One region of the Neobacillus sp. K501 genome, then DNA from elsewhere that is predicted to be linked to it. Evidence: a T-box and tRNA genes for the amino acid it is inferred to sense, from the RefSeq annotation. Region 1 holds a T-box; the other holds one or more tRNA genes.
What was found. The T-box of region 1 lies ahead of ACWM35_RS06880 (valine--tRNA ligase). A T-box ahead of a tRNA ligase gene usually reads a tRNA of that ligase, here a tRNA-Val.
Positions count from the first base shown of each region.

Region 2: it encodes a tRNA-Val, which carries the amino acid that the T-box ahead of ACWM35_RS06880 (valine--tRNA ligase) is inferred to sense. The anticodon was not compared.

Region 1 covers NZ_JBSLYA010000002.1:466,141-470,572, forward strand. The annotation lists gene ACWM35_RS06880 (valine--tRNA ligase) at 1-1,509, opposite strand, end outside; T-box leader at 1,551-1,786, opposite strand; gene ACWM35_RS06885 (hypothetical protein) at 1,958-2,155, shown strand; gene ysxE (spore coat protein YsxE) at 2,165-3,202, opposite strand; gene spoVID (stage VI sporulation protein D) at 3,297-4,382, opposite strand.
Region 2 covers NZ_JBSLYA010000001.1:633,028-637,459, forward strand. The annotation lists gene ACWM35_RS03095 (YhgE/Pip domain-containing protein) at 1-69, opposite strand, end outside; gene ACWM35_RS03100 (response regulator transcription factor) at 299-970, shown strand; gene ACWM35_RS03105 (PspA/IM30 family protein) at 1,021-1,668, opposite strand; gene ACWM35_RS03110 (lmo0954 family membrane protein) at 1,687-2,034, opposite strand; tRNA gene ACWM35_RS03115 (tRNA-Val) at 2,212-2,284, opposite strand; gene ACWM35_RS03120 (WYL domain-containing protein) at 2,423-2,635, shown strand; gene ACWM35_RS03125 (alpha/beta hydrolase) at 2,738-3,460, shown strand; gene ACWM35_RS03130 (YjcG family protein) at 3,559-4,071, shown strand; gene ACWM35_RS03135 (GNAT family N-acetyltransferase) at 4,080-4,432, shown strand, end outside.

The DNA of each region.
Region 1 (4,432 bases):
AAACTCTAGGCTTTGGAAAATCATCCGGGATACCCAGAAGAAGATAATATCGTAACCAGTTACAAGTACACCAGTTGGGAAGTAGCGTTTAAAATCAGCTGCTTCTTGATCAGGCCAGCCCATTGTAGAGAATGGCCAAAGAGCTGAACTGAACCATGTGTCTAAGACGTCTTTATCCTGTTCCCAATTTTCAATATCAGCTGGTGCCTCGTGGCCTACAAATACCTCTCCCGTTTCTTTGTGATACCAAGCAGGAATTCGGTGGCCCCACCAAAGCTGACGTGAAATACACCAGTCACGAATGTTTTCCATCCAGTGTAAGTAAGTTTTTTCAAAACGCTCAGGTACAAAGTTCACTTTGTTTTCTTTATCTTGAAGTGCAATTGCCTCATCTGCCAATGGCTGCATTTTAACAAACCATTGAGTAGAAAGATAAGGTTCAACAACAGCACCACTACGCTCAGAGTGACCAACGGAATGCATATGCTCTTCAATTTTGAAAAGAACCCCCTGCTCCTGCAATTCTTTAACGATTTGCTTACGGCACTCGAAACGATCCATTCCTTTATAGTTCAAGGCATTGTGATTCATCGAGCCATCTTCATTCATGACTAGGATGCGCTCAAGATTATGGCGATTTCCAAGTTCAAAGTCATTTGGATCGTGAGCTGGAGTAATTTTAACCGCTCCAGAACCGAATTCCATGTCGACATAGTCATCACCGACAATCGGAATTTCACGGCCTACGATTGGCAGGATAACGGTTTTTCCGATTAAATGCTTGTAGCGTTCGTCCTCTGGGTGAACGGCAACAGCGGAATCACCAAGCATCGTTTCTGGGCGAGTTGTAGCTACTTCAATATGACCAGATCCGTCTGCTAGAGGATATTTCATATGGTAGAATGCACCTTGAACATCTTTATAGATAACTTCAATGTCTGATAACGCTGTTTTCGTGGATGGATCCCAGTTAATGATATATTCACCACGATAGATTAAGCCTTTGTTGTAAAGGGTAACGAATACTTCACGAACTGCAGCTGATAAACCTTCATCCAGGGTGAAACGCTCGCGGCTGTAATCTAAGCCTAAACCAAGCTTTGCCCATTGCTGACGGATGTGGGAAGCGTACTCTTCCTTCCATCTCCACGTTTCTTCTACGAACTTTTCACGGCCTAAATCATAACGGCTTTTGCCTTCACTACGAAGCTTTTCTTCTACCTTCGCTTGTGTTGCGATACCGGCATGGTCCATTCCTGGTAACCAGAGAACGTCATATCCCTGCATTCGCTTCATTCGCGTAATGATATCTTGAAGGGTTGTATCCCATGCATGCCCTAAGTGAAGCTTACCTGTAACGTTTGGCGGCGGAATCACAATCGTATACGGTTGTTTCGCCTCATCGTCCTTCGCTTCAAAAAACTTCCCTTTTAACCACCAATCATAACGACCTTGTTCAATCGCCTGGGGATCATATTTCGTCGGCATTGTAATTTCTTTTGTTTCCATATTTCTTCCTCCTTTTACCATACAAAAAACCCCATTCGTCATAAAAGGACGAATGGAGCTGCTTCGCGGTACCACCTTTTTTCCAATCATATGTACATAATTGGCTCTTCATCGGATAACGGATTTCATCCGTCTTCAACTAATAGGACCAATGGATCTTTTCGCTGAAGAAGCTCTAGGGCGACCTTCTGAGTCTCTGCTTAGGAAACCTTTCAGCTAATGGCTTCCCTCTCTAAAAGCAGGATAACATCGTACTCTTCCCTGTCTTTGCTTTTTTATTAAATTTATAATGTTATACTACCCAATAATGACACTTGACGTCAATAATGATAACCAAATTTTTTATATTATATACCTTTCCTGAAAAAAACGTGTGTATTTAGGGGAATTCATCTTGTCTAAAGAATATATATAGATAAACGCCTTTTTGGAGAGGGAGAGAATGACATTGAAGAGGAGAAAGTTTATCACCAAATACTCCTATACTCCATGGTACAGAACCACGAGGAGAATATGCGAGCAATTAATTATCCCTTTTACCATTTTTCAATTGATAAGAACCTTGTTTATCCCTACGGTTTTTGATGTCCTATTGTTGACTGTTTTTATTGCCATTGCCGTTTCCATTTATTTCGAAATTGTTTAGGAGCCCTCGCTAATCCTGCTGGGCTCCTTCCTTTGCTTTTTGCTGTTGTTCTTCAATCTCTGTCATTCTCATCACAACATATTCTGTATTTTTCAAATGCCAATAACGTCGCTGCAGCTGCCGGACAAACTTTAGTTCGTTCTTTGGCTGCTCTTTGCGGAAATATCGCTCGGCAACTTGAATGATCGGGATTGGATAAGATAAATAACTATAAAACAGCAGTTTTTCATCTGCTTTAAAGGGAAAATATTTTAAATAGTGATGGATCCACTCAATGACATCGTCATTCCGTTTTGGATGAGTATTTAGGCCGCGTGACAAGTATGGTAATAAATCATGAATCGGTGACCCATAGCGGGAATTTTCAAAATTGATAAAGTAACCGTAGCCTTTTTCATCATAAAGAAAATGCTCCGATGATACTTTTCCATGGGTTATAACCATCCGGGCCTTTTCATCTTCCTTCGTCTTTTCATACCATTCTTCGAATTTTGTTTTTGAATACCTAAGTGCCTGACTTATTTCATTATAGTACAAGCAAAAACAGAGCTCAAAAGGGGACATGTAGGTTTTCTTTTCACTTTCATCCATGAAGCCATCTAAAAATTCCTGATTTTTATCAAGTAATTGAATCGTTTTTTCATAATGCTCGTTTCGTTCCTCTTTACTTACAGGGATTTCTTTAGCTGATATTGTATGAAGACGTGCTAATTCACGAAATAACTGCTGATTTTTCTGCAGGCGATCTTCCTTAGCTTCATTTTCCATCCAAGGCATGAGGTAATAAAGTGCCTTATCATAAAGGACTGCATATCTCCCATCCATCGTTGGATAAATCGGTACAATCCGATTAAACCCTTTTTGATATAGCAAGTGGACATGACGAATAAAATCCGTTCCCGTTGTGGGGACAATTCTTTTGAGTGCAAATGTCCCTTTATTTGAATAAATCTTTAGTATACTGCCGTGTTCCTCTACAAAATATGGCTTTACCTGATAGTTATTTAAGATCGGAGCGACATGCTCCAGCCGACTTGAGTCATTCATGAACATTCAACTCTCTTTCAAGAAAAGAGGAATCCTTATCATTGTTAATTCAAAAAGACGTGAGCAGGTTGAAAAACCCGCTCATGCTATATTCTTACTTTTTGGCAAAGGCAGCTGGAACGTATAACACTTGACCCTCGTATACATCTTGATTAAGTTCTAGATGGTTCACCTTTAGGATATTGGATACGGAAACTTCATAGCGATCAGCTAAGATTTCCAATGTATCACCCTTTTGAACAATACATACCTTTAATCGAGCTTGGTCGCCACTTTCTTCTTTACGAGCAAAGAATTCTGTTAGGGTCATGGTTTTCTTTTTTGTTAATTTCTGTTTTAAAGAAGTTTTTGGAGGTTGTTCTCCTGGTGATGATGAGCTCTCTTCCTGAACAGATTCCGTTTCAACCTCGGCTACAGGCTCTTTCGGTGCTTCCTCTAAGACTATTTCCTGTTCTACCATTTCTTCCTCAACCGGCTCACTGACTTCGCTTCTAGCTTCTTGCAGGAATACCGGCTTCTCATGCTCTTCATAGGTAAAGGTAGGGAATTTCGGGAACACTTCAACCTTCTCTTCTTCTTCTTCCGATTGTTTACGGGCTTCCACCTCGAATAGGAAGCTGTCTTCCGGTTGCTCTTCTTCTTCCTCAAATAATTCTTGCTGAATCTCGGCTTGATAACGATGAACTACCTCGTATTGCGGCTCATCTTCTATTGCTTCGATTATCTCTTCTTGTTCTTGTTCCTGAACAGAGGTATCATACAAGCCGCTGATCATGAGTTCTGCAGTCAGCTTTATACAACTCCGCTCTGGAATGGTGTAGTCAAATGATTCAACGATCACATCGATATCATAGATGCTTTGAATCCGATTGTTAGGAATCGTTATATCGACTGGGAAACGATGCGAGAATTCACAGTTTCCTTCTTCATGCGTATCGACTCTTTCGATAAACTTTTGATTCGATACGTTTTCATCCCCACTACTATCGCTGTTTTCGTAACTTTTATATTCGCCGGTTAATTCCAGCGAACCACGTATGGTTACGTACTGATCATTTTCCTGGATGGTAATATCAGGGTCTAGAGAAATCGACACAAGGTCTGCGACTTCCTGTCCTTTTCTAAACCACAAAGATTCCTCCAAGGAAAATCGTAGGCACGATTGATTCTCCTGAGACAAAGCGACTCCTCCTTTCATATCCTCTCACTCGAAAATCACTATGTCACTTA
Region 2 (4,432 bases), on a different contig from region 1:
CGCAAGTAAAGGTATTAAAAAGCCTCCTTTCCCTTTTCTTAGAAGTGCTAATTCAGAAAATACTTTCAAAAAAATTCCCCCTTAGCTTTAATAAATAATGACTGAAGCCTCATTCATTATTGCTGTTAAATATTGATCCTATTTCCGAATAACCAATCCTCCTCAATTCTGATTAGTTCTTACTTATTTAAGGAATATGTCAAAAAGTAGCAGAAAAAATTGTAAGAACTTTCACTCTATTGTAAGATGAATGTATTATGATTAAAATCACTGAAAATATAGGGGTGAAAATTGTCGAATGGTGGATACAGCTGTCAACGAGTATTTAAAGAAAATGGCTGGAATCTCCGATCTTAAAATTAAGGTTGAGGCAATGCTTCGTGGCTGTGTTGAATTCTTTCCATTCGAACGAGCCGCCTTCTTTACCTACTCACCCTTAAGTCATTTAGGTGAAGGGGTATTAATGTACGAAAATGATCAGGCTTCGTCGATAAGAGGAATAAAGGAGGATGTCCGCCCCATTTTTCCAATCTATCATTCATTAATTAGAAACATGCCTGCTTTTATTAAAACCGAGGAAAGTCTTGACTATTTTCCTGACAAATATTTAAAGGAACTGGATTTAACATTAGCTATCATCCCAATTAGTTTACTTAATACTGTCGTTGGCTGCGTTCTAGTAGATCGCTATTATGGTGAATACCCATTTGAAAAAAACTACTTATCTTTGCTTTCTTATTATTTTTCTTCCCCATTCATGCCGATTCGAGAAAAGAGCCTCCTTAGTAAACGGGAAACAGAAGTACTTCAGCATCTTGCTAATGGATATTCGACAAAAGAAATGGCAGCTTGGATGACGGTTAGTGAATTTACTGTACGAGATTATATAACTTCGGTAGTTAGAAAACTTGGTGTTAATAATCGAGCAGAGGCTGTTGCAGTCGGGATGAGAAAAGGAATTATCCTTTAAAAAGTAAAAAACACATGGATAATAACTAAATATCCATGTGTTTCGTATCCTTAAATACTCATCTTGCTCTCTTCTTTTTTCATTTCATTTTCAATTTTTTCGACCCTTGCATCAATGGTACTGCGGTAGTAAGAACTGTTTACTTGGTGTTCTAGGCGATCGAGATAGTTTTCAATTTCTTGGAAACGAGAGAATAATTGATTGTTATCAGTATTGGAATCCAATACTTGATTGATACGATGGTTTGCTCTGGTAATATTTTCACGCCCCATTAACTCCAGGCGGCGAAGATCCATATCTTTCAGCTTATGCTTCATTTCTTCGTATTTTCTTTCTAATTCCCCAAGCTGCCCTTTAACGTGTTCCAAAGATGCTGTTAATCGTTCAGTACGTTCGGTATATTGCTGATACTCTGCAGCCGCAAATTGAGAAAGCTCTACCTCCCCTGCTTTTGCAGCGACTTCCGCCTGATGTTTTCTTTTTTCTGCTAACTTCTCTGCCTGAAAAAGTTCTCTTGTAAACTCATCTTTTAATTTATGTTGACGTTCAACCAGTGTTTTAACCTTTTCTGTTTCCTGCTCACATTGGCGAAGGTACTGATTCAACATCGCTATTGGGTTTTGTCTTTCTTTTTTATCAAGTGTCTCGTGTAAATCAGCCATTATCGTATTTTTCATTCTAGTAAATAAGTTTGTCATTGTAAATCACTCCTATTATTAATATTTGTTTAATTCATTCCATTGTTTTTCGAAATTAACGAATGGATCAGTTTCTTCTTTCACGATGGTACGTTTACTGTTGTTCCAGTTTTTATATACCAGGTAAAGTACATATGCAGCAACAGCACCTATGATTGCTGGAGCATTTGAGATAGAAGCCATTAAGAAAATAACTCCGAAGATTCCTAGGACAATTTTCCCTCCAGTTGTTTCAGCTTTAATAAACTGTTTGTATATGAAGTAAAGAATCCCCAAACTTACAAGTAATCCAATCATCGGACCAATTGTAGAGAGTAACACCATTGCTGCGATTCCACCTGCTAAAAGTAAACCAAATTTTTTCATTTTGTTTTCCTCCTTTGCTTTCTTGATTACATCTTACCTTTTTTCATAGCTTCTCATAATTGAGCCTAAGCTTGATTTTCATATAGGTCCCAAGACGTAGAAAGGGTCAGTCCCCTATTGAGACTGACCCTTTAAACACAAAAAATCCTAATACCACATGAGTATTAGGATTTTTGATGACCTGTGAGGGGTTCGAACCCCCGACCTCAACCCTGTCAAGGTTGCGCTCTCCCAGCTGAGCTAACAGATCTCTTATTAAGCTACAAATCTAATTATATTCAAATTGCTAAAAATGTCAACTAATTTTATTTAATTGCTCCTACACATCTACCGAATAAAGAACGAATGTTCGGATATACTAATAGTATATAGAGAAAGGAGTGATCACATGGAAGGGCTTTTATTACGATCCATCGAAGAAAAAATGCCATTAGAAATGATTTATCTGTCTGAGGATAATCAAATTTCCCAACGGAAGCTGCTTGTGAAGGAAGTAAATAATGAATACATCCTCGCCTATTGTTTGCTACGTAAACAGATTCGAACCTTTAAACGTGAAAATATCCTATCTATCATGCCAAATAAACGATATCTCCATTAACTTCACACATACTCCCCACCACAATACTTTCCCCTTGAGCATTTCCAACTTGTATATGATAAAATTCTAATGTATCAATCGAAACATGGGGGGAATTGTCACATGGTATTTCCAAGAGGCACAATTAAAGAAACGACCTTTCAAAGCAAAGAGCTGGGAGAAGAAATTCAGCTACTTGTCTACTTGCCAGCTAACTTTTCACCATTATACAAATACTCTCTGTTAATCGCTCAGGATGGCCGCGATTATTTTCAGCTAGGCCGAATTGGGCGATTAACAGATGAGTATCTTTACGAGCGGGAAATCGAAAATTTAATCATTATTGGGATACCCTATAAAAATGTAGAGGACCGCTGGAAAAAGTATCATCCTGATGGCGAACAAAATCCAGCATACATACGCTTTCTTGCCCATGAATTAGTTCCATATCTCGATAAAGAATTTCCAACCTATCATATGGGTACTACAAGAGCACTGATTGGAGATTCACTAGGAGCAACGGTGTCACTAATGACTGCCCTCCAATATCCGCACACGTTTGGCAAGGTGTTGTTGCAGTCACCGTTTGTCAATAATGAGATAATAAACTCAGTTAGAAATTTTGGCGAACCACAGCTTTTAGACATCTATCATGTTATTGGTAACCAAGAAACAGAAGTTCCAACCACAAAAGGTGAAATCCGTGATTTCCTTACTCCTAATCGAGAACTGGCGAAAGCTTTTAATGAAAAGTCATTCAGCCATTTTTATGAAGAATTCAATGGAAATCACACCTGGAAATATTGGCAAACCGATTTAAAGCGTGCCCTTAAGGCAATGTTCTAGTCATATCTTATTTTTTGAAAATTTGCTATAATAATTAGAAGACTTTTGGAGTAACGAGTCTATTTTTAGATAAATTCATGTTCATTGGAGGTAAACATATGAAATTTGGGGTTGTTATTTTTCCATCAAAAAAACTGCAGGATTTAGCTAATTCCTATCGTAAACGTTATGACCCGCATTATGCATTGATTACTCCACATTTGACTTTAAAAAATGCCTTTGAAGCAACAGAAGAAGAAGTCAAGCACTATGCTGAAAAGCTGCGTCAAATTGCAGGCAATACGAATGCCTTCACATTAAAGACTTCCAAAATAAGCTCATTTCAGCCGGTAAATAATGTTATTTACTTTAAAGTTGAACCTACGGAAGAACTGGCTAAGCTTCATAATGATATTAACCAAGAATTTAGTGAGCAAAATATGGAATATGCCTTTGTTCCTCATATTACCATTGGACAAAAGTTATCTAACGATGAACATTCAGATGTTTATGGCTCCTTAAGAATGAAAAAAATCAATCATGAAGAAACAATTGACCGTTTCCATTTACTTTATCAACTAGATAATGATTCATGGACAGTCTATGAAACATTTCGTCTTGGAAAGGAATAAATAAAAACGTGACTGTAAAAATTGTTGAAAATGAAAATGAACTTAATGATGCTTTTTCGGTAAGAAAAACCGTATTTATAGGTGAACAAAACGTCCCAGCTGAAGAAGAAATTGATCAGTATGAGGATGAAGCTACGCATTTTGTTTCTTACCAAAACGGTTCACCAATTGGCGCGGGACGCTTCCGTGTCGTTGATGGTTACGGAAAAGTTGAACGCATTTGCGTATTAAAGGAAGCAAGAAAAACTGGTGCAGGAAAAGCCATCATGAATGAAATTGAAGCCCATGCAATCAAACATGGGGTCGAAAAATTAAAATTAAATGCACAAACACACGCTATCCCTTTCTACTCTGGTCTTGG